DNA from 2 places in the Paraburkholderia sp. GAS333 genome. Region 2 is predicted to be linked to the other one. Evidence: predicted binding sites of a transcription regulator. Region 2 holds the regulator's gene; the other holds the start of a gene.
The links. The regulator LexA, encoded in region 2, represses DNA repair genes until DNA is damaged. The targets are predictions, from matches to a motif close to ACTGTATNNNNATACAGT.
Positions count from the first base shown of each region.

Region 1: ABH945_RS02665 (ATP-dependent helicase) is a predicted target of LexA. The motif match lies at 3,957-3,974, and genes of this name have one in related genera.

Region 1 is NZ_JBNDKS010000001.1:572,795-584,211, forward strand. Features, by position in the region: gene panS (ketopantoate/pantoate/pantothenate transporter PanS) at 1-189, opposite strand, end outside; gene ABH945_RS02640 (MATE family efflux transporter) at 596-2,011, opposite strand; gene ABH945_RS02645 (hypothetical protein) at 2,010-2,132, shown strand; gene ABH945_RS02650 (RNA-binding S4 domain-containing protein) at 2,421-2,639, opposite strand; gene ABH945_RS02655 (hypothetical protein) at 2,956-3,396, shown strand; gene ABH945_RS02660 (hypothetical protein) at 3,487-3,753, shown strand; gene ABH945_RS02665 (ATP-dependent helicase) at 4,017-6,155, shown strand; gene ABH945_RS02670 (DUF4088 family protein) at 6,397-7,167, opposite strand; gene ABH945_RS02675 (AzlD domain-containing protein) at 7,545-7,868, opposite strand; gene ABH945_RS02680 (AzlC family ABC transporter permease) at 7,865-8,545, opposite strand; gene ABH945_RS02685 (AraC family transcriptional regulator) at 8,830-9,660, opposite strand; gene ABH945_RS02690 (CreA family protein) at 9,757-10,233, opposite strand; tRNA gene ABH945_RS02695 (tRNA-Asn) at 10,524-10,599, opposite strand; tRNA gene ABH945_RS02700 (tRNA-Asn) at 10,662-10,737, opposite strand; gene fdxA (ferredoxin FdxA) at 10,864-11,187, opposite strand.
Region 2 is NZ_JBNDKS010000001.1:1,683,731-1,695,147, reverse strand. Features, by position in the region: gene ABH945_RS07545 (ABC transporter permease) at 1-289, opposite strand, end outside; gene nodI (nodulation factor ABC transporter ATP-binding protein NodI) at 369-1,283, opposite strand; gene ABH945_RS07535 (universal stress protein) at 1,559-2,026, shown strand; gene ABH945_RS07530 (DUF2939 domain-containing protein) at 2,206-2,838, opposite strand; gene ABH945_RS07525 (hypothetical protein) at 3,087-3,437, opposite strand; gene lexA (transcriptional repressor LexA) at 3,535-4,185, opposite strand; gene ABH945_RS07515 (sulfate ABC transporter substrate-binding protein) at 4,499-5,536, shown strand; gene cysT (sulfate ABC transporter permease subunit CysT) at 5,702-6,604, shown strand; gene cysW (sulfate ABC transporter permease subunit CysW) at 6,601-7,641, shown strand; gene ABH945_RS07500 (sulfate/molybdate ABC transporter ATP-binding protein) at 7,641-8,699, shown strand; gene ABH945_RS07495 (CysB family HTH-type transcriptional regulator) at 8,807-9,733, shown strand; gene ABH945_RS07490 (asparaginase) at 9,866-10,909, shown strand; gene lysM (peptidoglycan-binding protein LysM) at 11,044-11,417, opposite strand, start outside.

The sequences.
Region 1 (11,417 bases), 1.1 Mb from region 2:
CGGCGCGGGCCGCGTGAACACGCGCTGGAAGTCGGCCACCGACAGCGTGACGCCCATCGCCAGCATGATGATGGTGAGAAGCGTGGTGACGTGCGGCGCAATGCCGGCGAACGAGGCCGGCGAGAAGTAGGCGGCGACGGAGACGAGCACGGCCCAGAGCGGAAACAGACGAGTGACGCGGGCAAGCATGACGGGTGGTCCTTGGTTATGTTTTATCGCGAGAAGTCGGGGTGAGGCGGGGTAAATCGGGGTGTGTCGAGCGGGCCGTCCTGCAGGACGGCGGGCCTTCGAAGTCTGCCGCGACGAAGCGGCGAGCCGGGCGGGCCATGGATGAGCCTTGTGGCGATGCTGGCCTTTGTGAGGCGTGCTAGCGGGTTCCGGCGCCTGGATGCGGGTGTGCGCCACGGTGCCGGGACCGGCATTTTACCTTTTGCGGCGGATGGGCTTGGGACGGAGGCTCGACAGGATCTGGCGGGGGCCCGGCGCGAAGCGCGCTCATGCGTGCAAACGGGCGCGAACCATTGAAGCCGGATTACTGAGCCACGCCTGTTCGCACCGCCTCACTCAATTTAAACCGTCAATTCAAACCGCCGGTTCAAACCGGCCCCGCCGACGGAGCATCGGCCGCTTGCGGCGACACGTGCCGCAGGCTCAGCTTGTGAAAGCGCAGCGTCATCAGCACCGCGACGCTCGCCAGGCCTGCCGCGAGTCCCCACCACAGCCCGCGTGCGCCGAGACCGAAGTGAAACGCCAGCGTGTAGCCGGTCGGAAAACCGATCACCCAGTAGCCGAACGCGGCGGCGATCATCGGCACGCGAGTGTCCTTCAGCCCGCGCAGGCAGCCGGACCCCACCGTCTGCATGCCGTCGACGATCTGGAAAATTGCCGCCACGCCCAGCAGCGAACTCGCCAGCGCGACCGTGGCTGCGTTGGCCGGATCGTCGAGATGCAGGTAAAGGCCGACGATCCAGCGCGGCGCGGCGATCAGCACCATGCCGGACAACGTCATGAAGCCGACGCCGAGCGCGAGCGCGACAAAACCCGCATGGCGCGCGGCCAGCGGTTGCCCCGCGCCGGACCAGTAGCCGACCCGCACATTGGCCGCCTGGCCGATCGCGAGCGGCACCATGAACGCGACCGACGCCACGTTCAGCGCTATCTGATGCGCGGCCAGTTGCGACTCGCCGAGCAGGCCGACCATCAGGCCGGTGGCGAGAAACAGCATCGATTCGACGCCGTAAGTGATCGCGACCGGCCAGCCGATCCCGAACAGTTCACCCATCAACGGGACCTTGGGCCGTGTCGCGACGACGAAATGGCGATAGCGCGGCCGCAGATGCAACAGCGCCATCAGCACGATCGCGCTCAGCCAGACGGTGATCGACGTCGCCGCCGCCGAGCCGAGAAAGCCGAGCCGCGGCAAACCATACGCGCCGTGAATCAACCCGTAGTTCAGAAACGCGTTCACGACGACGCTCGCAATCGACACCCACAGCAGCCGTTTCGCCGCGCCGATCGCGGGCAGGAACGAGCGCATCAGGCCGACGCCGATCAGGCTCGCGGGCGCGCCCCAGCGCAGCACCGCCGCATATTCGCCGACGTTGTGCGCAAGCAGCCCGGGTTCGCCGAACGCGAGCAGGATCTGCGAAGCGAACGACAGCAGGATGAACGCCGGCACGGACAGCAGCAGCGACAGCACAAAGCCGGTCCAGTAGATGTCGGGCACGCGGCCGTCGTCCTGCGCGCCGCGCGCGTGCGACACGCTCACGCTCACCGATGTCAGCACGCCCTGCAACAGCGTGACCACGACGAAAAACAGGTTCGCACCGAGGCCGCCCGCAGCAAGCGCGTCGGGGCCGAGCGAGCCGAGCAGGATGGTGTCGGTGACGCTCATCGCCATTTGCGACAGTTGCGCGATGGCGAGCGGAGCGGCGAGCCGCGCGGTGTCGGCGGCGTGGCGGGACAGGGTCGGCGGCCTGGCGGCCAGCCGGGAGAAGCCGGATTGAGTCATGAAAGCGCCTGACGGCGGAAATATCCAGATTGGCGACAGTGGGTGGCTCGGTGGCCGGCCGGGGCTGCTGGCTGGCGGCGAGTCGCGGCAGGGCGGGTGCGGGCCGTACAAGCTTCGATAAAAAGCCGGCGTAGTGAGCGCTCGCTCGACGCAGCGCAGAAATTGATTGTCTGCGCTCGTCGTTGCGGGCCTGCTTGCCGTGTCCGCCAGTGTCTGCCCGGTGTTTCCCGCTGCCGGTCGTGCGATGAAACGCGCGTTATGCCGGTTTGTCAGCCGCTTGTTTGCCTGTCGAAACCAACAGCTTATGGGTTGCGTCCGGCGATGTCGATCGAAGAAGCACGATTCTGGTGCGCGCCGTCCTACAGCTTTCCGGATTGTCAGGCCGCGTCAGTATGTGCCCGGAGACCGGTCAGGCCTCGTGTACCGCAATACGCGTATCGCCGAGCAGCACGACCTGGCCCGCGCGGATCTTGCAGGTTTTACGCGTCTCGACCCGGCCGTCGACGGTGACTGCGCCGTCGGCAACCATCATTTTTGCGGAGCCGCCGCTGTCTGCGAGACCCGTTATCTTCAGGAGATTGTGCAGTTCGACGTAGTCGCCGGTGAGCGTGAAATCGAGGTTGGGCATGGCGTTTGCGCCTCCAGGCAAAGGGTTCGCATCATAAGCCACAAGCTTGCCCTGAATGAAGCTCGCGGTGTATGCCGGCCTCGGCTGGACTAAGGTACGCAGTTGTTATGCGATTGTCAGAAAGTGAAACCTTCCGTAACACTGGTCGTACATCGTCGATTTCACTCGTAAAGTGGACTCATGTAGCAAAGCCTGCTGAATTTACAGCAGCGTGAAGACCGGGTGGCGTCGGTGGCAAGCAGCGGGAAAACATCCTGCGCGAGCCGGACCCTAAACCCATACGCCCGCGTCACAACAACTTTAGAGAGGATTAGCCATGACCCAGATTCGTTCGCTTCTGATCGGTACCGCCCTGACCGCCTTTGCCGCGACTGCTGCCGTTGCGCAAACCGCACAACCCGCCGCAGGGGCGGGCGACCAGCCGCAAGCCCAGATGCAGCAAGGTACGGACGCCGCTCAGGGCATGCAACCGGCGACTCCTGCGCCGACGCGTCTGACCGCGTCGGGCTCGACCGATCCGCTGGTGCAAAAGCGTGACGCCAACGCGAAGGCCAACGCCGAATATCGTGCGTCGAAGAAGGCGTCGAAGGCTGAAATGAACGACCAGCAGAAGGCGGCGAAGGCGCAATACAAGGAGCAGGTGCGCGACGCCAAGATCAACAAGAAGGCTGATAAGCAGGCCGCCAACAACGAAATGAAGATGAACATGGAAGGTCAGGCATCGGCTCAGACAGATGGCGCCGATGTGAAGCACTAATAGACGCGAAGCGTGCTGTCGGCTGACGACGGCATGCTTGGACGACTTCGTGTGACGCATCGCATAAAAAAGTTTGAGGGAGGTAATCGCATGAACATCACCAGAACCACGCAAAACAGGATTTATGCCGCGTTGATCGCGGGTTGCCTGTCGTCGGTGGCATTTGCTCAGGCGAGCGGGCCGGCTGCGGCTCCTGTCACCCATGCGGACAAGAAGGCCGCGAAGGAGCAGTCGAAGGCGGACAAGAAAGCTTCGGTCGCGCAGGCCAAGGCCGACCAGAAGAAGACCGATGCCCAGGCCGACGCCGACAAGGCGAACGCTGACGCCAATGTGAAGGACGCGAAAAAGCAGCAGTAGTTCGATGCTGCCGATCCCACAAAAATGGCCCGTTCGCTTGATGCGCGCGGGCCATTTTTTACGTTAGCTTTTGACCCGCCTAGCCGATTTTTCCGCGCTTCCGTCAGTCGAAACGCGCTCTGCACGAGCTGGCACTGCGCGTCCCGCGAGCCCCAAAAAACCACACCCGATTCACACAAAAAAAGGGTCGCTTGTCGGCGGTAGTTGTATGGATATACAGTATGCGTCGCCATCCTCGATTCCATCCAACGCCCAAATCCACTGTGCTCTCCGTCGCCGAATCGCCTCCGCCGTCCCCATCGCTCGATAGCGCCGCCTGGCTGGCGAAGCTGAACGTTGCGCAACGCGAAGCCGTCGAGTATGGCGCGGACATGCCCAACGCTCCACCCGGCGCGTTGCTCGTCATCGCGGGAGCGGGCTCCGGCAAAACCAATACGCTGGCGCATCGGGTCGCGAATCTGGTGGTGAAGGGCGCCGATCCGCGCCGCATCCTGTTGCTGACGTTTTCGCGCCGCGCCGCTCTGGAGATGACCCGCCGCGTCACGCGTATTGCCGGTGCGGCGCTCGGTACGCGGGCCGCGCTCGCGCAGGGGCTCACCTGGTCGGGCACGTTTCACAGCGTCGGCGCGCGCCTGCTGCGCGAATACGCCGAACTGATCGGCCTTGCACCGGCTTTTACGATCAACGACCGCGAGGATTCCGCGGATCTGATGAATCTGGTGCGCCATGAACTCGGTTTGTCCGCGAAAGAGCGGCGTTTTCCGGCCAAGGGCACGTGCTTCGCGATTTATTCGCGCGTCGTCAATACGGGTGCGTCGCTTAGCTATGTGCTCGAAAACGCGTTCCCGTGGTGCCGCGAGTGGGAAGCCGATTTGCGCATGCTGTTCGCGGCTTATGTCGACGCCAAGCAAAAACAGAGCGTGCTCGATTACGACGATCTGCTGCTGTACTGGTCGCACATGGCCGCCGAGCCCACCATTGCCGCTGATCTGTCGGCGCGCTTCGATCACGTGATGGTCGACGAGTATCAGGACACCAATCGCCTGCAGGCGTCGATCCTGCTCGCACTGAAGCCGGACGGGCGCGGACTGACCGTAGTCGGCGACGACGCCCAGTCCATCTATTCGTTTCGCGGCGCCACGGTTCGCAACATTCTCGATTTCCCCGCGCATTTCGATCCGCCCGCCAAGCAGATCACGCTCGAACGCAACTACCGGTCAACCGAACCGATTCTGGCCGCGTCCAACGCGGTGATCGAACTGGCCAGTGAGCGCTATACGAAGAATCTCTGGACCGACAAGGCGTCCGCGCAGCGCCCGCGCCTCGTCACCGTCGCCGACGAAGCCGATCAGGCGCGCTACATCGTCGAGCAGGTGCTCGAAGCGCGCGAGCAGGGCATGAAACTCAAGTCGCAGGCGGTGCTGTTCCGTACCGCGCAGCACAGCGCAACGCTGGAGATCGAGCTGACCCGGCGCAACATTCCGTTCGTCAAATTCGGCGGCCTCAAATTTCTCGATTCGGTGCATGTCAAGGACGTGCTGGCCGTATTGCGCTGGGCGGAAAATCCGCGCGACCGTGTTGCGGGTTTTCGCGTCGTGCAATTGCTGCCGGGCGTGGGGCCGGCGACCGCCGCGAAGGTGCTCGATGAAATCGTCGCGCGTGCGGGTTCCGGCAATCCCGCCGATACGGCCGGCGGCGCGCTTGCCGCTTTCGCCGCGCCGGCTCGCGCGCAGGAAGACTGGAATCCGTTTGTCAGGCTGATGTCGAGCGTGTACGGGCGGCAGACGCCTTGGCCCGCCGAGTTCGAGATGGTGCGGCGCTGGTACGAGCCGCATCTGGAGCGCAATCACGAAGACGCCGCGATCCGTCACGCGGATGTGTTGCAGATGGAAAGCATCGCGGCGACGTATCCGTCGCGCGAACGGTTTTTGACGGAGTTGACGCTCGATCCACCCGACGCAACCAGCGGCGAATCGGGCGTGCCGCTCATCGACGAGGATTACCTGATCCTGTCCACGATCCATTCGGCAAAGGGGCAGGAATGGCGCAATGTGTTCGTGCTGAATGGCGTCGACGGCTGCATTCCGTCCGATCTCGGCACGGGCAGCGAAGAAGAAATCGACGAGGAGCGCCGTCTGCTCTACGTAGCGATGACGCGCGCCAAAGAAGATCTGCATATCGTCGTGCCGCAGCGTTTCTACGTGCATAACCAGACGCATATGGGCGACCGTCACGTGTGGGCGTCGCGCACGCGCTTCATTCCCGCGCACCTGATGCCGTTGTTCGACGCTTACGCTTGGCCGCGCGTGCCGGTGCCGAGCGCGCCGACGGCGACGGGGCTCGCTGCGGCCGCGCAGGCGAAGATCGAGATCGCGGCGAAGCTCAGGAAGATGTGGGATTGACGAGGCCGGGAATGTGGCCGGGGGTTAGGCGAGCAGGCTGAGGCGACTCGAGAGGCAGGTACCGGCAGGCCGGCGCGAATTGGGGACTTGGGGGCTCCATGCGCCGGGGCGGCAATGTGTGCGGCTCGATTCTGCGCACGGACTGGGGACGGCCATTTGGCACACGCAAGCGCCGATATCGGCCGGGGCGACTGCGATGCGCCGAATGCGCATGTGTCCTGCCCCCGCGACGTTGCTGCGCTTACCGCGACTGCCTTTGCTGTTGTTGCTGCGGCGCCGGTCTCGGCGGCGTGAAGAAATTGCGCAGCCATGCCGCCATCCGCGAAAACACGTCGTACGGTTCTTCGACAAAAATTTCCGGCTTGAGCAGGCGCAGATATTCCATGATCTGTTGCGCTTCCTGCTTCTGGAACGAACCGTGCGAAATGCCCAGACGCAACAATCCGCGCAATTCGCCGAGCTTTTCGCGGGCGGTGCTGCCCACGCTCACTTCGCACGCCACCTTGGCCTCGTAGACACGCTGACGCAACGATTCCACCAGCCGCCATGCCGGGGTCTGCATGGTTTCCTCGAGTGCCTGAATGTCCTGCGCCGCGCTCTTGATCTGCGACGCGAGCGGGTCGATCAGCGTCGCGTCGCCTTCCGCTTCCTTGACGATCGCCGCCGCCCAGTCGCGACACTGCTTCGCGAGTTCCTCGGGTGTCCACTCCGAACGCGCCGCGAAGCCGAAGCCGAATTCGCCGGCCTGCCGCATCAGGATCGCGACGACGTCCGGGAATTCCTTGTCCAGTGTGCGTTTGGCCCACGCGTATTGACCGCCCTGCAGCATTCGCTGAACCGCGTGTTCGGTCAGCGGCACCATGTTGTCGAGCAGTTTGGCACGCAAGAAGTCCTCGAACGACGGCGTCGCGAACTGCGGATCGAGCTTCAGCGATACCCGCAGAAAGGCGTCGAAATCCTTGCGTAGCGACGCAAGAGTTTCGTCTTTGAGCTTGAGGGTGATTTGACCCATGTGTTATCCCGTTTGGTCCTGCCGCGCGGTCTTGTGATGCCGTCGGCCGCACGCGTATTCCGGGCGGCGCGACGCCGGAAGCCGACGCGGTTTATTCCTGCAGTTGCCGCGTGAGCAGCGGGACGTACCCGATGTCGATGCGCGGACCTCGATTGCATATCGGCGGATTCGGCGGGAACTTGAGGGAGGGCGGGCGACGGGCGGGCGGTTTAGAGGGGGATGTCGGGGCGGGTAGGTAGGTTTTTAGGTGGATGCAGGCGGGGGCGTCGAGGTCTACGCCTGCTCCGAAGCCCAAGCCACGAACCGCCACCTCCCAGCCGGACATCGCCACCCAAACTAACTTCGCGCCCTCGCATCGGAAAGCCAACGCCGCGCGTTTATTTAAGCACGACACATTGCCAGACAAAAAACACCGTCAGACCGACCGCGATCGTCAGGAGCGGCCGCCGCGTCACCGCGCTGACCACGACAGCGGCAAGCGCGCCGACCAGTTGCGGATTGCGCCAGGTCAACTCGGCGCTGGTGCCGTGCGGCGAAACCGCCATCGGCACGATGATCGCCGTCAGCACGGTAACGGGGACGAAACCGAGCGCCGTGCGTACGAGCGGCGAAAACACCAGCCGGTCGCCGAGGACGAAAACAGCCGCGCGGATCACCCACGTGATAAGCGCCATACCGAGGATCAGGACGACGTAGTTCATCGCGATGCCTCCGCAGTTTTCCGCGCGCCGCGCGGCGACGAATGCGACGTGGATAACAGCACGCCGATCGCAACGCCCGCGAACACGGCGCCCAGCAGGCCGAGTTTGTACGGCCACGTTTGCCAGAAAAAAGCCAGCGCGCCGGCGGTCGCGGCCGCCGCGATATAGCGCAGCGCGACGAGTTGCGGAACGACGATCGCGATAAAGGTGGCGACCATCGCGAAATCGAGTCCGAGCGATTGCAGGCCCGGAAACGCCGCGCCGAACAGCAGCCCGCCAATGGTCCAGAGCTGCCAGTTGAGGTACATCGCCAGTCCAGCACCGAAAAAATAGTGCGGGCCGACCGTGCCGGGCTCCTTGTGCCGGTAATGTTCCCAGGCGACGGCGAAGACTTCGTCGGTGAGCAGCGCACCGAGTGCCCAGCGCCAGCGGGTCGACAGATGCGCGACGTGCGGCGCGAGCGTCGCGCTGTACAGCACGTGACGCAGATTGACGACGAGCGTGGTCGCCCAGATCACCGCAAAGCTCGCGTGACCGGCGATCAGACCGAGCGCGATGAACTGCGCCGAGCCGGCGAACACGACGAGCGACATCAGCTGTCCGTGCCAAAGGTGCAGCGGACCGGAGGCGACGAGCGTGCCGAAGATGACGCCGAATGGGGCCGCGCCGACCATCATCGGGATGATGTCCCGAGCGCCGGCGGCGAGTTCTTTCAGGTGGCCCGGGTGTGCGGCCGGGCTTGCGGTGGGATGGCTCAAACTTGTCTCCTTGGTTCGAGGAGCTTAGCTGCGAGCGGGTGGGCGAGGCTTGTACGTTCTTGCGGTGGAGCGGGGCGGCAAAAAGCGCAAGCCCGCGCGAAGAATGGAAATTAGATGAGCAGATGGCTGGAGAGCGTTGGCGCGCAGAAAAGAAGGCGTGCTTCGAGACCCTTGTTAAGGCCCGATGGCCGCTATCGCACCCTTCAAGCCCCTTGCCAACGCCCCGGCGGCACCCCAAACATCCGCCGGAAATGCCGCGTGAAGTGACTCTGATCGGTGAAGCCGCTCGCGGCCGCCACATCGGTCACGGAGACGCCGGCCCGCAGCGGAGCAAGCGAGCGCTGCAAGCGCACCTGGTTACGCCACGCGTGAGGCGGCAAGCCGGTGGTCTGCGTGAAAAGACGCGCCGCGTGAAACGGCGACAAGCCCGCTGCCAGCGCCATTTCGGCAAGCGTCACCGGTTCGAGAAGATCGCCTGTCAGCCGTTCCTGCATGAGCGCCACGCGCGCGTCGTCGGTTGCGACGGGCGACGGTTCGGGCTGCGTTTGCGCGTAACGGACCAGCAGCGTGGACAGCGCGTCGAGCATCGCGGTTTCGGCGGCAAGCAGATCGTCGCCCATTTCGAGCAGACGGTGAGCGTGCGCGAGCCGCTTCGCCAGATCGTCATCGCGGATCACACCCGGCGCGAACCACGGCAAAGCTTGCGGCTTGTCGCCCAGTTCGTTGGCAAGTTGCTGGATGAAGTCGACCGGCGCATAGATCACGCGATATCGCCAGCCTGCGTCCACCGCCTTCGAGCCGGTATGCAACTCACCCGGATTGATGATCGGCACTCCGCCGACTTCGGCCACATAGTCTGAGCCGCGATACCGATAACCTTCCGCGCCCGCAGTAATCACCGGAATCGTGTACGCGTCGTGCCAGTGCGGTGCGAATTCGTGATCGTGATATTCGGCGGTGAGCAGGTCCGCGCCGGGCAGAAGCGGCGTGCGCCAGTAGTGGGCGGAGTCCTGAAAACGATGGGCGGCGGTCATGGCGAAGATCGGGTGGGACCGATCAGTGTAGCGCGTCGCGCCGGCTCGCGGCGCGCTTGAGTTGCGTGCATGCGGATGCCTGGCCGCCGGGCGTCATCACTTGAGCGGGATCGTGGTGCCGGCCGGCATCGGCACGGCGCTGACGCTGTTTTTCGCACTACCGCTGACGACGCGGTCGCTATAAGTGAGATACACCAGCGTGTTGCGCTTGGTGTCGACCACGCGCACTACATGCAGCGATTTGAAAATCAGCGACATGCTGACGGAAAACACGTCGGCCTGTTTCTTCACAGGCCCGGCGAAATGAATGTCGGCCACCTGACGGCACGCGATAGAGGCTTCGGTCGGGTCCTCGGCGATGCCGAGCGTTCCCTTCACGCCGCCCGTGCGCGCACGCGACACATAGCAGGTCACGCCCTGAACCACGGGATCGTCATACGCTTCGACGACCACGCGGTCCGAACCCGTGACGCGGAAATTGGTATTGACGCTGCCGACTTCTTCACTGTGGGCCAAAGGCAACAGAAGTGCGGTGGCGGCAGCAAGCACGATGCGCGACAAAGTCGATTTCATGAGATGGCCGGATATGAGCGCGAGGGTTGGGCGCAAATCGGATGCGAGTCGGGTCAAGTCGAGTGCGAAATTTGCGCCGGGAAGTTGCCATCGTATAACGGCGTGCGCATGAGGAGGCTGGCGTTACCGCGACAGGATGTACGTCGTCGCGCTTTTCCGAAGCAACTGCGTAAGCGCGTAACAACTTTTGCGCGGCCCCGAATTGCGATCCAAAGTCGGTCGCAGGGTGGTGCAGCAAATCTGTGGGCAAAAACAAAAAGGCCCGCACGAATGCGGGCCTTTTAAAATTTTGGCTCCTCGACCTGGGCTCGAACCAGGGACCTACGGATTAACAGTCCGGCGCTCTACCGACTGAGCTATCGAGGAACAGCAGTACAACTTGATCTACATTAAAAAGCCCGTCTTGGTTAACGGGCCTTTGCAATTCTTGGCTCCTCGACCTGGGCTCGAACCAGGGACCTACGGATTAACAGTCCGGCGCTCTACCGACTGAGCTATCGAGGAACAGAACAACAACAGCAGAGAAGCGAAATTGTAGGGGCAGCTTTTGCGCCTGTCAATACCCTGTGTTCATCTCGTTTAAATTTGAATCTTGCAGGGTCTTGACCAGCTAGTGGCCGGCTACGAAGCTCAGCGCGCGAGCAGTTCCAGCTTGTCCTTCACGTCCTTGAATTCTTCGGCTTCCGGAAGTGGCGGTTTGGTCTTGGTGATGCTCGGCCAGTTCTTCGCCAGATCGGCATTCAGCTCGATGAAGTTCTGCTGGTCGCCCGGCACGTCTTCTTCGGCATAAATGGCGTTCACCGGACACTCGGCCACGCACACGGCGCAGTCGATGCATTCATCGGGGTCGATCGCGAGGAAGTTGGGACCTTCGCGAAAGCAGTCCACCGGGCACACATCGACACAGTCGGTATAGCGGCACTTGATGCAGCTTTCGGTCACAACGTGAGTCATTCAGGCAGCTCCTGCATGCAGAATCAGGGGAGGCGAAAACGCCAAAAGCGCTATTGTAACGTAACGTCAAGAGGCGCATATAGCATCGGGCTACGCCTTTTATATGTTTTCGTGATTAGTTTATAGCCTTGGCGCGACAGGCTTTTTCGAGGTAAGCGGTGCGGCAGCCCGCCGCCGCGCAGAAGTCAAGCGCATTCGGGTAACATGCGTCAATTCGGCGCGCACGGGGC
Region 2 (11,417 bases):
AACTCGCCGACATCATCACGCTCGACGCCACCGTGCCCGCCGCCAGGAACGAGATGTACGACACGCCGTCGACGTGCCCGACCATCAGGCCAAGCCCGAAACCGAGGCCGAACAGATAGATCATCGGGTCTGCGAGGTTGCCGAACATCGACGCAAGCGCGAGCTTTTTCCACACAAGATAGTTGCGGCGCCATACCGCGATCCAGTTCACTGCATTGGCAGGGAAGGCCGCGAAGGATTCCTGTTTCGACGGCGTATCGCCCGGTGGTTCGTAGATGCGTGCGTCCATTGCTCGGTGTCTCGTGCTGTGTCGTTATAGCTTTAGCGGATCGCGGCCGATGTGGGTTCCAAGTCGCGATTGGTGCATCTCAATCCTGCATTTCGCGCCCCGTAAGCCGCAAAAACACGTCTTCCAGATTGGCTGGCCGATGCAGATAGCGTAGGTCAGCGCGCTGCTTGAGCCGCGCATGCACCGGCTGAGCATCGTTCACGTAACAGAACAGCGTTTCTCCGCTGATCTCGGTGCGCTCGACCAGCGGCGCGAGTTCGTCGCGCAATGCAAGCGGATCGGGACCGAAAATCTCGATCACATCACAGCCGATCTCGTTGGCAATCAATTCACGCGGCGCACCTTCGGCGATCTTGCGGCCTTCTTCGATCACGCATAGCCGATGACACAGGCGCTCGGCTTCTTCCATGAAGTGGGTGGTGAGCAGAATGGTCTTGCCGCGCGCCAGCAACGAGCGCAGCCGTTCCCAGATCAGATGCCGAGCCTGCGGATCGAGACCGGTGGTCGGCTCGTCCATGATCAACACGTCGGGATCGTTGACGAGCGCCCGCGCCAGCGTAAGCCGCCGTTTCATGCCGCCCGACAGTTCACTCACGCGTGCGTCCGCCTTGCTTTCGAGCCGCGCGAATTCGAGTAGCGACGGTACGACCGCGCGGCATTGCGCGGCGCTCAGGCCGAAGTAGCGGCCGAACACCAGCAGGTTCTCACGCACCGTGAAATCGGGGTCGAGATTGTCGAACTGCGGCACCACGCCGACGCGCGCCCGCGCCACTCGCGCGCGGCCGGGAATCGGCTCGCCGCACAGATGGATCGCGCCCGAGTCGGGTGACGCGATGCCGAGCAGCATGCGCAACGTGGTGGTCTTGCCCGCACCGTTGGGGCCGAGCAGGCCGAAACATTCGCCCGCGTTGACGTGGAACGACAGACCGTCGACGACGGTTTTTTCGCCGTAGCTTTTCTTGACCTGGTGAAACTCGATGGCGGCTTCAGACATAAATCGGTCGATGCTCCGGGAAGAACGCGAATGGCCGGGGAAGCCGCTTATTCTAGGGCATCGGCGGACGGAAGTTCGGCGTAGACAATGGGTCTGATACTGCGGATTGCGGTGCCGCAATTGCGCCGCGAATCCCCGTGATGGTGCGCCAACCTGCCTCCCGCAGACCTTTAGGCGGAATTGACCGCTAGTTAGCGTTTTCCATCCCTTGCAACCTGAATTGCGGCGCACCATGATTCATTCACACCGTGCGTTCCGCGCGAGGGGAGAAAATCATGGCGAGCTACCAGAAAATCCTGTTGTGCTACGACGGCTCGCGAGAAGGCCGCAAGGCACTGCGCTGCGGCGCCGATCTGGCGTTGGATCTGAAGGCGGAAACGCATTTGCTGTCGGTCGTGGATATGCGATCGAGCATTGCGCAGAGCGCCGGCCTGCTCACCGACGTGGCCTGCGGCAGTTTCGAAAAGACCGCTCGCGATATTCTTCAGGAAGGGGTGAACTGGCTCACGGAGCGCGGCGTCAGCGCGCAGGGGCATTTCGCGTTCGGCCATCCCATTGACGAAATCGCGAATCTCGCCAATGAGTTGAATGTCGACCTTGTGGTGGTGGGGCACCGCTGCCGGACGGGCTTGTCCAGATGGTGGATGGGCGCAGGTAATACGCCGCTGCTCGACCGGGTTTCGTGCAGCATTCTGGTGGCCTGCTCGTCCGCGCAGGAGCAGCAGCAAGCCGCTGCGGCTTGATGTCTGGGAAAGGGGCGGCGTGACGGTTTCGCTTTGATAAAAGGCGAAACCGTCTGATGCGGCTGCGATGTTCCGTGCAACGTTGAAGCATGTCGACGCGGTTGATGGCGTCGACATGCGCTAACCGCGCACGTCCCTGACAATAAAACGGAGGCTGGCGTGAGTTTCAGGCCAGCGGATCACTCGTTCAGATTGATCGCCGTGAGCTTCCAGGTGAACAAACCTTCGCGCTGAAAAATTGCCGAATAATTTGCGTCACCTTCGCCACGTCGGTAAGTCACGACAAACTCGTTGATGCCGCGATAACCTGCCGTAGTCTCCCGCGCTGGCGGTTGCGTAGCGCTGGCTGTGTCTCCAGTCGGAGCGGAGGTTGCCGCATCTGCTGCGGGTGCATTGCTGGCATCAGGCGGCGCGGGTGGCCGCTCGCCCGGATTGCCACGCGGCGGCATGCCATTCAGCAATGCCGCGACGCCGTCCGGTGTCGCATAGGAATCCACCAGCGGTCCGATCAACGTGACGCCGATCATTGCGCCGATGGTGGCCATTTTGCTGTCGGCATCGGCGTCCAGCCGACGTGTCAGCATGCCCGTTATCTGCTGCTTCAGGCTGTCGCGTAGAGCGGGAAAATCGACGTATTGATTGACGGTTTGCGCGTCACGCGCATCGGCTGCACGTTTGAGGTTTCTCAGCGCGATATACGGTGATGCGTAGGCGAATCCCAGCGCGGCGATCACCACGATCACGATCAACGTGATGATCAGCGGGCGGGTTGCGCTACCCTCGCTGCCCTTCATGCGTGTGGGAACTGTCATCGAATGGAACTCCGATCAGGTTGGATGTCAATGTGGACCACTGCCCCGCAAGAACAATCCCATTCTATGCAAATATCTGAGTGGCAGCCCCGAAAAGCACATGCAGCAATTGGCTGGTTATGTGCGATGTGCGGTGTGATCGCGTGGCGCAATCACATGCATAACTGCGTAAGACAGCCGTCTTACAAAGCCGCTTGCTAACTCAAGGCTGGTTCACGGTTCGCACGGAAAACCCGCACGCGCTCCGCTTACCCCTCGAACACCACACCATGAACATTCGCTTCTTCTGCAATGCAGTGATCGATCATCCGGCATACCGCGTCGACCGTGCCGACCATGATGAGCCGCGACGGCCCGTGATAAACACGCACCGGCGCGCGCCGTGCAGGCTCCGTCATATTCAGGCTTGAATTCAACGACACGCGAGCAAAAGCCGGCAACGACGAGGGCAAGCTGGATGCGCTTTCCGATGAGTCGAACAGCGATGGAGTGCTCGCCACCGGCGCCTCAAATGACGAACTTGAGCAAGGCACAAGCTTGCGCAGATGGCGCAGACGACCGAACTGGCGAAAAGGCAGCAGGCGGGCAAGGCGTTCCATGAGTCTCTCCAGGCGATGCAGCAATGATGCAGCGTTGGTTAGGCGAACCGGCGCAAGCGAAACAACGGTGACGCGTGCACGAACTAAGCGCGGGCGCTTAGAACTCGCCAGGACGAATCAACCCAACGGCGATTCCTTCCAGCGCGAATTCCGCACTGCCGGTCTCGACGAAGATGTTTTCGTAATCGGGGTTTTCCGCGATCAGCTCGAGGCCGTTCGGTCGGCGCTTCAGGCGCTTGACCGTAACGTCGTCGCCGAGTCGCGCGATGATGATCTGGCCGTCTTTGGCCTCGCTCTTCTTTTGCACCGCAAGCAGGTCGCCGTCGAAGATGCCTGCGTCGCGCATGGACAGCCCGCGCACCTTCAGCAGGTAGTCGGGCTTGCTCGAGAACAGCGCCGGGTCGCATGCGAAATGCTGCGAAATATGTTCCTGCGCGAGGATCGGACTACCGGCAGCCACGCGGCCGATGAGCGGCAGCGACAGCTGCATGATGCTCGGATGCGGCAGGGTGAACTGATGCGGTGCGTCGTCCGGACCGGGCAACAGGCGGATGCCGCGCGATGCGCCGGCCGCGAGTTCGATCACGCCCTTGCGAGCAAGCGCGCGCAGATGCTCTTCTGCCGAATTGGCTGAGCTGAAGCCCAGCTCGGCGGCGATTTCCGCGCGGGTGGGCGGAAAACCGGAGCGTTCGATCGCCCGGCGGATCAGATCGAAAACCTGCTGCTGTCGTGCGGTGAGTTTTGTCATGGCCACTGTATGTATGAACAGGTAGCTGTATTTTTATACAGTATTCGGCGCATTTCAAGCTTTACTTTAAGTTCGTCACGAACGGGGCCGCTCCAGCGTCGACATAGGACGCTGAAACACCCGTTTTCGTGCCGCAACGCCTTATCCCGCTGTCGTTACCACTTTTACGTATTAAAGAATGAATAAACATTATTTTTAATGATGAAAGCCCTTCGATAGACTGGCCTCCGAGTTGGCGCTCATGTGCACGTGACCGCGACGCAAAACAACATCACACGCTGTTTTCAGCGGACCACACGCGGAGAAAGTTGGCATGAACCATCGGAACACGGGACTGGCGGGTAAAACGAAGCAACTGATCGCGGCGCTTGCGTTCGGCGCGGCGAGCGTCGTCGGCGGAATCACGCAGGCGCATGCCGACACGACGCTGCTGAACGTTTCCTACGATCCGACGCGCGAGCTGTATCAGGACGTCAATCAGGCATTCGGCAAGGAATGGAAGGCGAAGACCGGCGAGACCATCACCTTCAAGCAGTCGCACGGCGGCTCGGGTGCGCAGGCTCGCTCGGTGCTCGACGGCCTGCAGGCCGACGTCGTCACGCTTGCGCTGGCTTATGACATCGATGCGCTCGCCAACAAGGGCATCGTCGACAAGGGCTGGCAGAAGCGCCTGCCGGACAACGCGTCGCCGTACACGTCGACCATCGTGTTCCTGGTGCGTAAGGGCAACCCGAAGCACATCAAGGACTGGGACGATCTGATCAAGCCGGGTGTGTCGATCGTCACGCCGAATCCGAAGACCTCGGGCGGCGCGCGCTGGAACTACCTCGCAGCATGGGCGTATGCCGAACATCAGCCGGGCGGCAACGACCAGAAGGCGAAGGAATTCGTCGGCAAGCTCTACAAGAATGCCGGCGTGCTGGATTCGGGCGCGCGTGGCGCGACCACCAGCTTCGTGCAGCGCGGTATCGGCGACGTGCTGATCGCGTGGGAAAACGAAGCGTTCCTGTCGTTGAAGGAATTCGGTCCGGACAAGTTTGAAATCGTCGTGCCGTCGGTCAGTATTCTGGCCGAGCCGCCGGTGGCAGTGGTGGACAAGGTGGTCGACAGGCACGGCACGCGCAAGCTCGCCGAGGCTTATCTGAACTTCCTGTATAGCGAGGAAGGTCAGGAGATCGCGGCGAAGAACTTCTACCGTCCTCGTTCGAACAAGGTGCCGGCCGAGCTGACCGCCAAGTTTCCGAAGCTGAAGCTGTACACGGTGGACGATTCGTTCGGCGGCTGGACCAATGCGCAGAAAACGCACTTTGCCGATGGCGGCGTGTTCGATTCGATCTACCAGCCTCAGTAATTCCGCCGATGCCTGTCGAGGCAGAGGCAAAAAGCGGCGCGGCAACGCGCCACTTCCGAGCGCGCCCAGTGGGCGCGCTTTTGGCTAACCGGCGTACGGTGGCCGCAAGCGTCGAGCGAAGCCAGTGTTCGAAAACACAAGCATCAACCTGAAAGAGTATCCAGCATGACGACGTTCACCTTCCGGAAGCCGAGCGCGTTGCCCGGCTTTGGCCTGACTCTCGGCATCACGGTGGCTTATCTGAGCCTCGTGGTGCTGATTCCGCTTGCGGCGACCTTCCTGAAAACCGCCACGCTCGACTGGAGCCAGTTCGTGCGCGCGGTTACTTCGCCACGCGTGCTCGCGTCGTACCGGCTGACGTTTTTTTCCGCGCTCGGCGGCGCGCTGATCAACGCCGTGTTCGGCTTTCTGGTCGCGTGGGTGCTGGTGCGTTACACCTTCCCGTTCAAGCGCATTGTCGATGCCGTGGTCGATCTGCCGTTCGCGCTGCCTACTTCCGTGGCCGGTATTTCGCTGGCGGCGGTCTATTCGGGCAACGGCTGGATCGGGCAGTTTCTCGAACCGCTCGGCATCAAGATTGCGTTTACGCCCGCGGGCGTGCTGGTTGCGCTGACCTTCATCGGCTTGCCGTTCGTCGTTCGTACGGTGCAGCCGGTGCTCGAAGAGTTCGAGCGCGAACAGGAAGAGGCCGCCGCGTGCCTGGGCGCGACGCGCTGGCTGACGTTTCGCCGGGTGGTGTTGCCCGCCGTTTTCCCGGCTTTGTTGACGGGTTTCGCGCTCGCGTTCGCGCGTGCGCTCGGCGAATACGGCTCGGTAATTTTCATTGCCGGCAATGTGCCGATGAAGTCGGAAATCACATCGCTGCTGATCATCACGAAGCTCGAGCAGTACGACTACGCGGGCGCGACCGCGCTGGCCGTGGTGATGCTGGTGGTGTCGTTCCTGATGCTGTTGCTGATCAACACGTTGCAATGGTTTTTGCAGCGTCGGACGAAGCGCGGTAGCGCGGGGCCGGCGCCGGGTTCGAGCGTGCCGAGTGTCGCGGCAATCGGCGGAGGTGTGCAATGAGCCGCCGTTCCGTGAATGAAGCGCAGGGCGCGCATGACGCAAGCGCAGCCGCCGTAGCGCCGCGTGCGCCGCTGAACGTCGCGCGCCGGCCCGATCCCGTCACCGAGCGTCCTGTCGTGCGCTGGATTCTGATTGGCATCGCGCTGCTGTTCCTCGCGCTGTTCCTCGTCGTGCCGCTGGTTTCCGTGTTCTATCAGGCGTTCAGCAAAGGCATCGGCTTCTATTTCGAATCGCTCGCCGATCCGGACGCGCTGTCCGCGATCAAGCTGACCGTGATCACCGCCGCGATTGCGGTGCCGCTGAACCTCGTGTTCGGTCTGGTGGCGTCGTGGTGTATCGCCAAGTTCGAGTTCCGCGGCAAGGCGCTGCTCACGACGCTGATCGATCTGCCGTTCTCGGTGTCGCCGGTTATCTCGGGCTTGATCTACGTGTTGATGTTCGGCGCGCAAGGCTGGTTCGGCCCGTGGCTCGAAGACCACAACGTGCAGATCATCTTCGCGGTGCCGGGCATCGTGCTCGCGACGATCTTCGTCACGTTCCCGTTCGTCGCACGCGAACTGATTCCGCTGATGCAGGCGCAAGGCAACGACGAAGAAGAAGCCGCGCATGTGCTCGGCGCGTCGGGCTGGCAGATTTTCCGCCGCGTCACGCTGCCCAATATCAAATGGGGCCTGCTGTACGGCGTGATTCTGTGTAACGCGCGCGCAATGGGCGAGTTCGGCGCGGTCTCGGTGGTGTCCGGCCACATTCGCGGACAGACCGACACGATGCCGCTGCACGTCGAAATTCTCTACAACGAATACAACTTCTCGGCGGCGTTCGCCGTGGCGTCGGTGCTGGCTCTGCTCGCACTCGTGACGCTCGGCCTGAAGCTGCTGGCCGAGCGTCATATGTCGGCGGAACTGTCGGACGCGCGCGACGTGCCCGCGTACGCAGGTCCGATCGCGCAGGCCGCGCAAACGTCGCCGCGCGCTTCCGCCTCTATCAACACCACGCATGCACCGCAGCAACACCCGCTTAAGCAAGGAGAGCTGTAATGGGTATCACCGTTCGTAACCTGCAAAAGCGCTTCGGCGATTTCGTCGCGCTCGATAATGTCTCACTCGACTTTCCGCCGGGTGAACTGGTTGCGCTGCTCGGGCCGTCGGGTTGTGGCAAGACCACGTTGTTGCGCGTGATCGCCGGTCTCGAATACGCGGACGGCGGCCAGGTCGTGCTGCAAGGGCAGGACGTCGCGACGGTCGGCGCGCGTGAGCGTGAAGTGGGCTTCGTGTTCCAGCATTACGCGCTGTTCCGTCATATGACGGTGTTCGAGAACGTCGCGTTCGGACTGCGTGTGAAGCCGCGCAAGGAGCGTCCGTCGGAAGCGGTGATTCGAGAGAAGGTGCATGAACTGCTGAAGCTCGTGCAACTCGACTGGCTGGCACAGCGCTATCCGTCGGAATTGTCGGGCGGTCAGCGGCAACGGATTGCGCTGGCGCGCGCGCTGGCGGTCGAGCCGAAGGTACTGCTGCTCGACGAACCGTTCGGCGCGCTCGATGCAAAGGTGCGCAAGGAATTGCGTAGCTGGCTGCGTCGTCTGCATGACGATCTGCATATCTCGACGATTTTCGTCACGCACGATCAGGAAGAAGCGCTCGAAGTGGCCGACCGTATCGTCGTGCTGAATCGCGGGCATGTGGAGCAGGTGGGTAGTCCGCAGGACGTGTACGACCATCCGCAAACCTCGTTCGTCTACGAGTTTCTCGGCGCGGCGAACCGTCTGCACGGCAACGTCGATGCAAGCGGTTTCGTCGTCGACGGCGCGGCGCTGCCGGTGTCGGTCACGGCCGGCTTCAGCGGCCCGGCATTCGCGTATGTGCGGCCGCACGACCTGCAGTTGTATCCGCAGGCAGCGGGGCACCGCGAAGGCATCGTCGTCGATGTGCGGCGCGTGGTCACGCTCGGCGGCTCGGTGCGGGTTGAACTCGCGGGCCGCGAAGGCAATCTGCTCGAAGCCGAACTCGACCGCGAATCGTGGCGCGAACTGCAACTGTCGGTTGGCGACGGCGTGACGGCAGTGCCGCGTGCGCTGCGCGTTTTTCCTGCGCAGTGAGCGTGACGATCGCGCAAGCACAAAGACGGTAATGCAACAGAAACTGGCGTTTTAGCCGAATCCAAGAACTCAAATAACTTAACTCTGGCTGAACCGGAGAGACAACGATGAATTTCCAGCAATTGCGCTTCGTGCGCGAAGCCGTGCGTCAGAACATGAATCTGACCGAAGTGGCGAACGTGTTGTACACGTCGCAGTCGGGCGTGTCGAAACAGATCAAGGATCTGGAGGACGAACTCGGCGTCGACATTTTCATTCGACGCGGCAAACGTCTGACGGGCCTGACCGAGCCGGGCAAGGCGGTGCATCAACTGATCGAGCGGATGCTGCTCGACGCGGAAAATCTGCGCCGCGTCGCGCGTCAGTTCGCCGATCAGGATAGCGGTCACCTCGTCGTGGCGACCACCCACACGCAGGCGCGTTACGCGCTGCCGAAGGTGATCCGCCAGTTCACCGAGGTGTTCCCGAAGGTGCATCTGGCGCTGCGCCAGGGCAGCCCGCAACAGATCGCGCAGATGATCATCAACGGTGAAGCGGATATCGGCATCTCGACTGAAGCGCTCGACCGTTTCCCGGACATCGTCACGTTCGCGTGCTATTCGTGGCATCACATCGTGGTCGTGCCGAAGGGACACCCGCTGGTGGGCCGCGAAAACCTGACGCTCGACGAGATCGCCGAATTCCCGATCGTCACGTACGACCAGGACTTCACGGGCCGCTCGCACATCGACCAGGCGTTCGCCAAAGCGGGCGCGTTGCCCGACGTCGTGCTGACCGCGATCGATGCCGACGTGATCAAGACGTACGTCGAACTCGGCATGGGGATCGGTGTGGTCGCGGCCATGGCCTACGATCCGAAGCGCGACACCGAACTCGTCGCGCTCGACACGCAGCATCTGTTCGAAGCGAGCACCACGCGGATCGGCCTGCGCAAAGGCGCGTTCCTGCGCGCGTACGCGTACCGGCTGATCGAGATGTTTGCGCCGCAGTTGAAAGAGGCGGAGATCGCCGCGCAATTGCGCGAAGCGGTTTAACGCACGATTACGCACGATAGCGCGCGTGCCAGGCGTTCGACGTCTGGCACGCATGTCGAGCCGCTCCGAATCGAACGGCCATCCGTTTTTTCTCGCGGGGCGGCGGGCGGCGCATCGCTTACAATCGCCGCCATGAATACTTTGACCTCTTCTTCCGCGACGCCTTCGGGCGACGGCGCGACCTCAGCGTTGCCGCGCATCGCCGTGCTGGCAACCGGCGGCACGATTGCCGGGGCGGCCGCGGACGCCACCAACACGTCCGGCTATCAGGCCGGTGTGGTCGGCGTCGATCAGTTGCTGGCGGTGGTGCCGGCGTTGTCCACGGTGGCGCGAATCGCGCCCGAGCAGATTGCCAGCGTCGACAGTAAAGACATGGCGATGCCGCTGTGGACCACGCTCGCGCAACGCATCAACACACTGCTGGCTTCTGACGATATCGATGGCGTGGTCGTCACGCATGGCACCGACACGCTCGAAGAAACCGCCTACCTGCTGCATCTGACGATCAAATCGGCCAAGCCGGTCGTGCTGACGGCGGCAATGCGTCCGGCGTCGGCGCTGTCCGCCGATGGTCCGCTGAATCTGCTGAACGCGGTGACGGTGGCGGCGCACGCGGGTTCGCGCGGGCAGGGCGTGCTGGTTGCGTTCAACAACAAGATTCACAGCGCACGCGACGTGGTCAAGACGAGCACGTATGCGGTGGATGCATTCCAGTCGCCGGAAATCGGTGCACTCGGTTGGGTGCAGGACGGCCGGGTCGAATTCCAGCGCAGCGTGGTTCGGCCGCATACGCTCGCGACCGAATTCGTGATCGGCACGACCTGGCCGCACGTGGAAGTCGTGGCGAGCTACGCGGGCGTGTCGCGCATCGCCGTGGATGCACTGGTTGCCGCGGGCGTGCGCGGTATCGTCGTCGCGGGTACGGGCAACGGCTCGATTCACGTATCGATGCAGCAGGCGCTCGCCGATGCCGCGTCGCAAGGCGTGGCGGTAGTGCGCGCGTCGCGGGTGGGTTCGGGGCATGTGATGCGCAATGGCGCAGCCGCTGACGACGCGCTCGGCTTCATCAGTGCGGGATCGCTGAATCCGTTCAAGGCGCGCGTGCTGTTGATGCTGGCGCTGGCCGCAGGCGGCACGGGACCGGTTGCGTTGCAGAAGGCATTCGACACGTATTGATCGGCATTGACGATTAGCGTTTCAACAAGTTCGCTCAATGAAAAAACGCGGCTTCGGGATGATCAGTCCCGAAGCCGCGTTGTTGTTTCTCCCTGCACTTTAATGCTTGCTGCAAGACATTAAACTGTCAAACCTCACACCGGCGGAATAACCAGCACCTGACCCGGATAAATCTTGTCCGGGCTTTTCAGCATCGGCGTATTCGCCTGAAAAATCACGTCGTTCTTTGCGCCGCTGCCATAGTATTTTTCCGCGATCTTCCACAGATTGTCACCGGCCACGACTGTGTGAAACTGCGTCGGCGCGGCGGCGGGCGTGGTGACGGTAAGTTGATCGTCGACCTTGTCGACGTTCTGCACGTTGCCGGCAGCGACCAGGATCTTGTCTTTGGTCGGCTGATCGGCAGCTTCGCCCGATACTGTGACTGCATGGCTCGTGCCGTCGTACGCGACTTGCAGATTGGTGGCGTCCAGACCCTGGCTGCGGATATAGGTAGCGATGGCGTCGC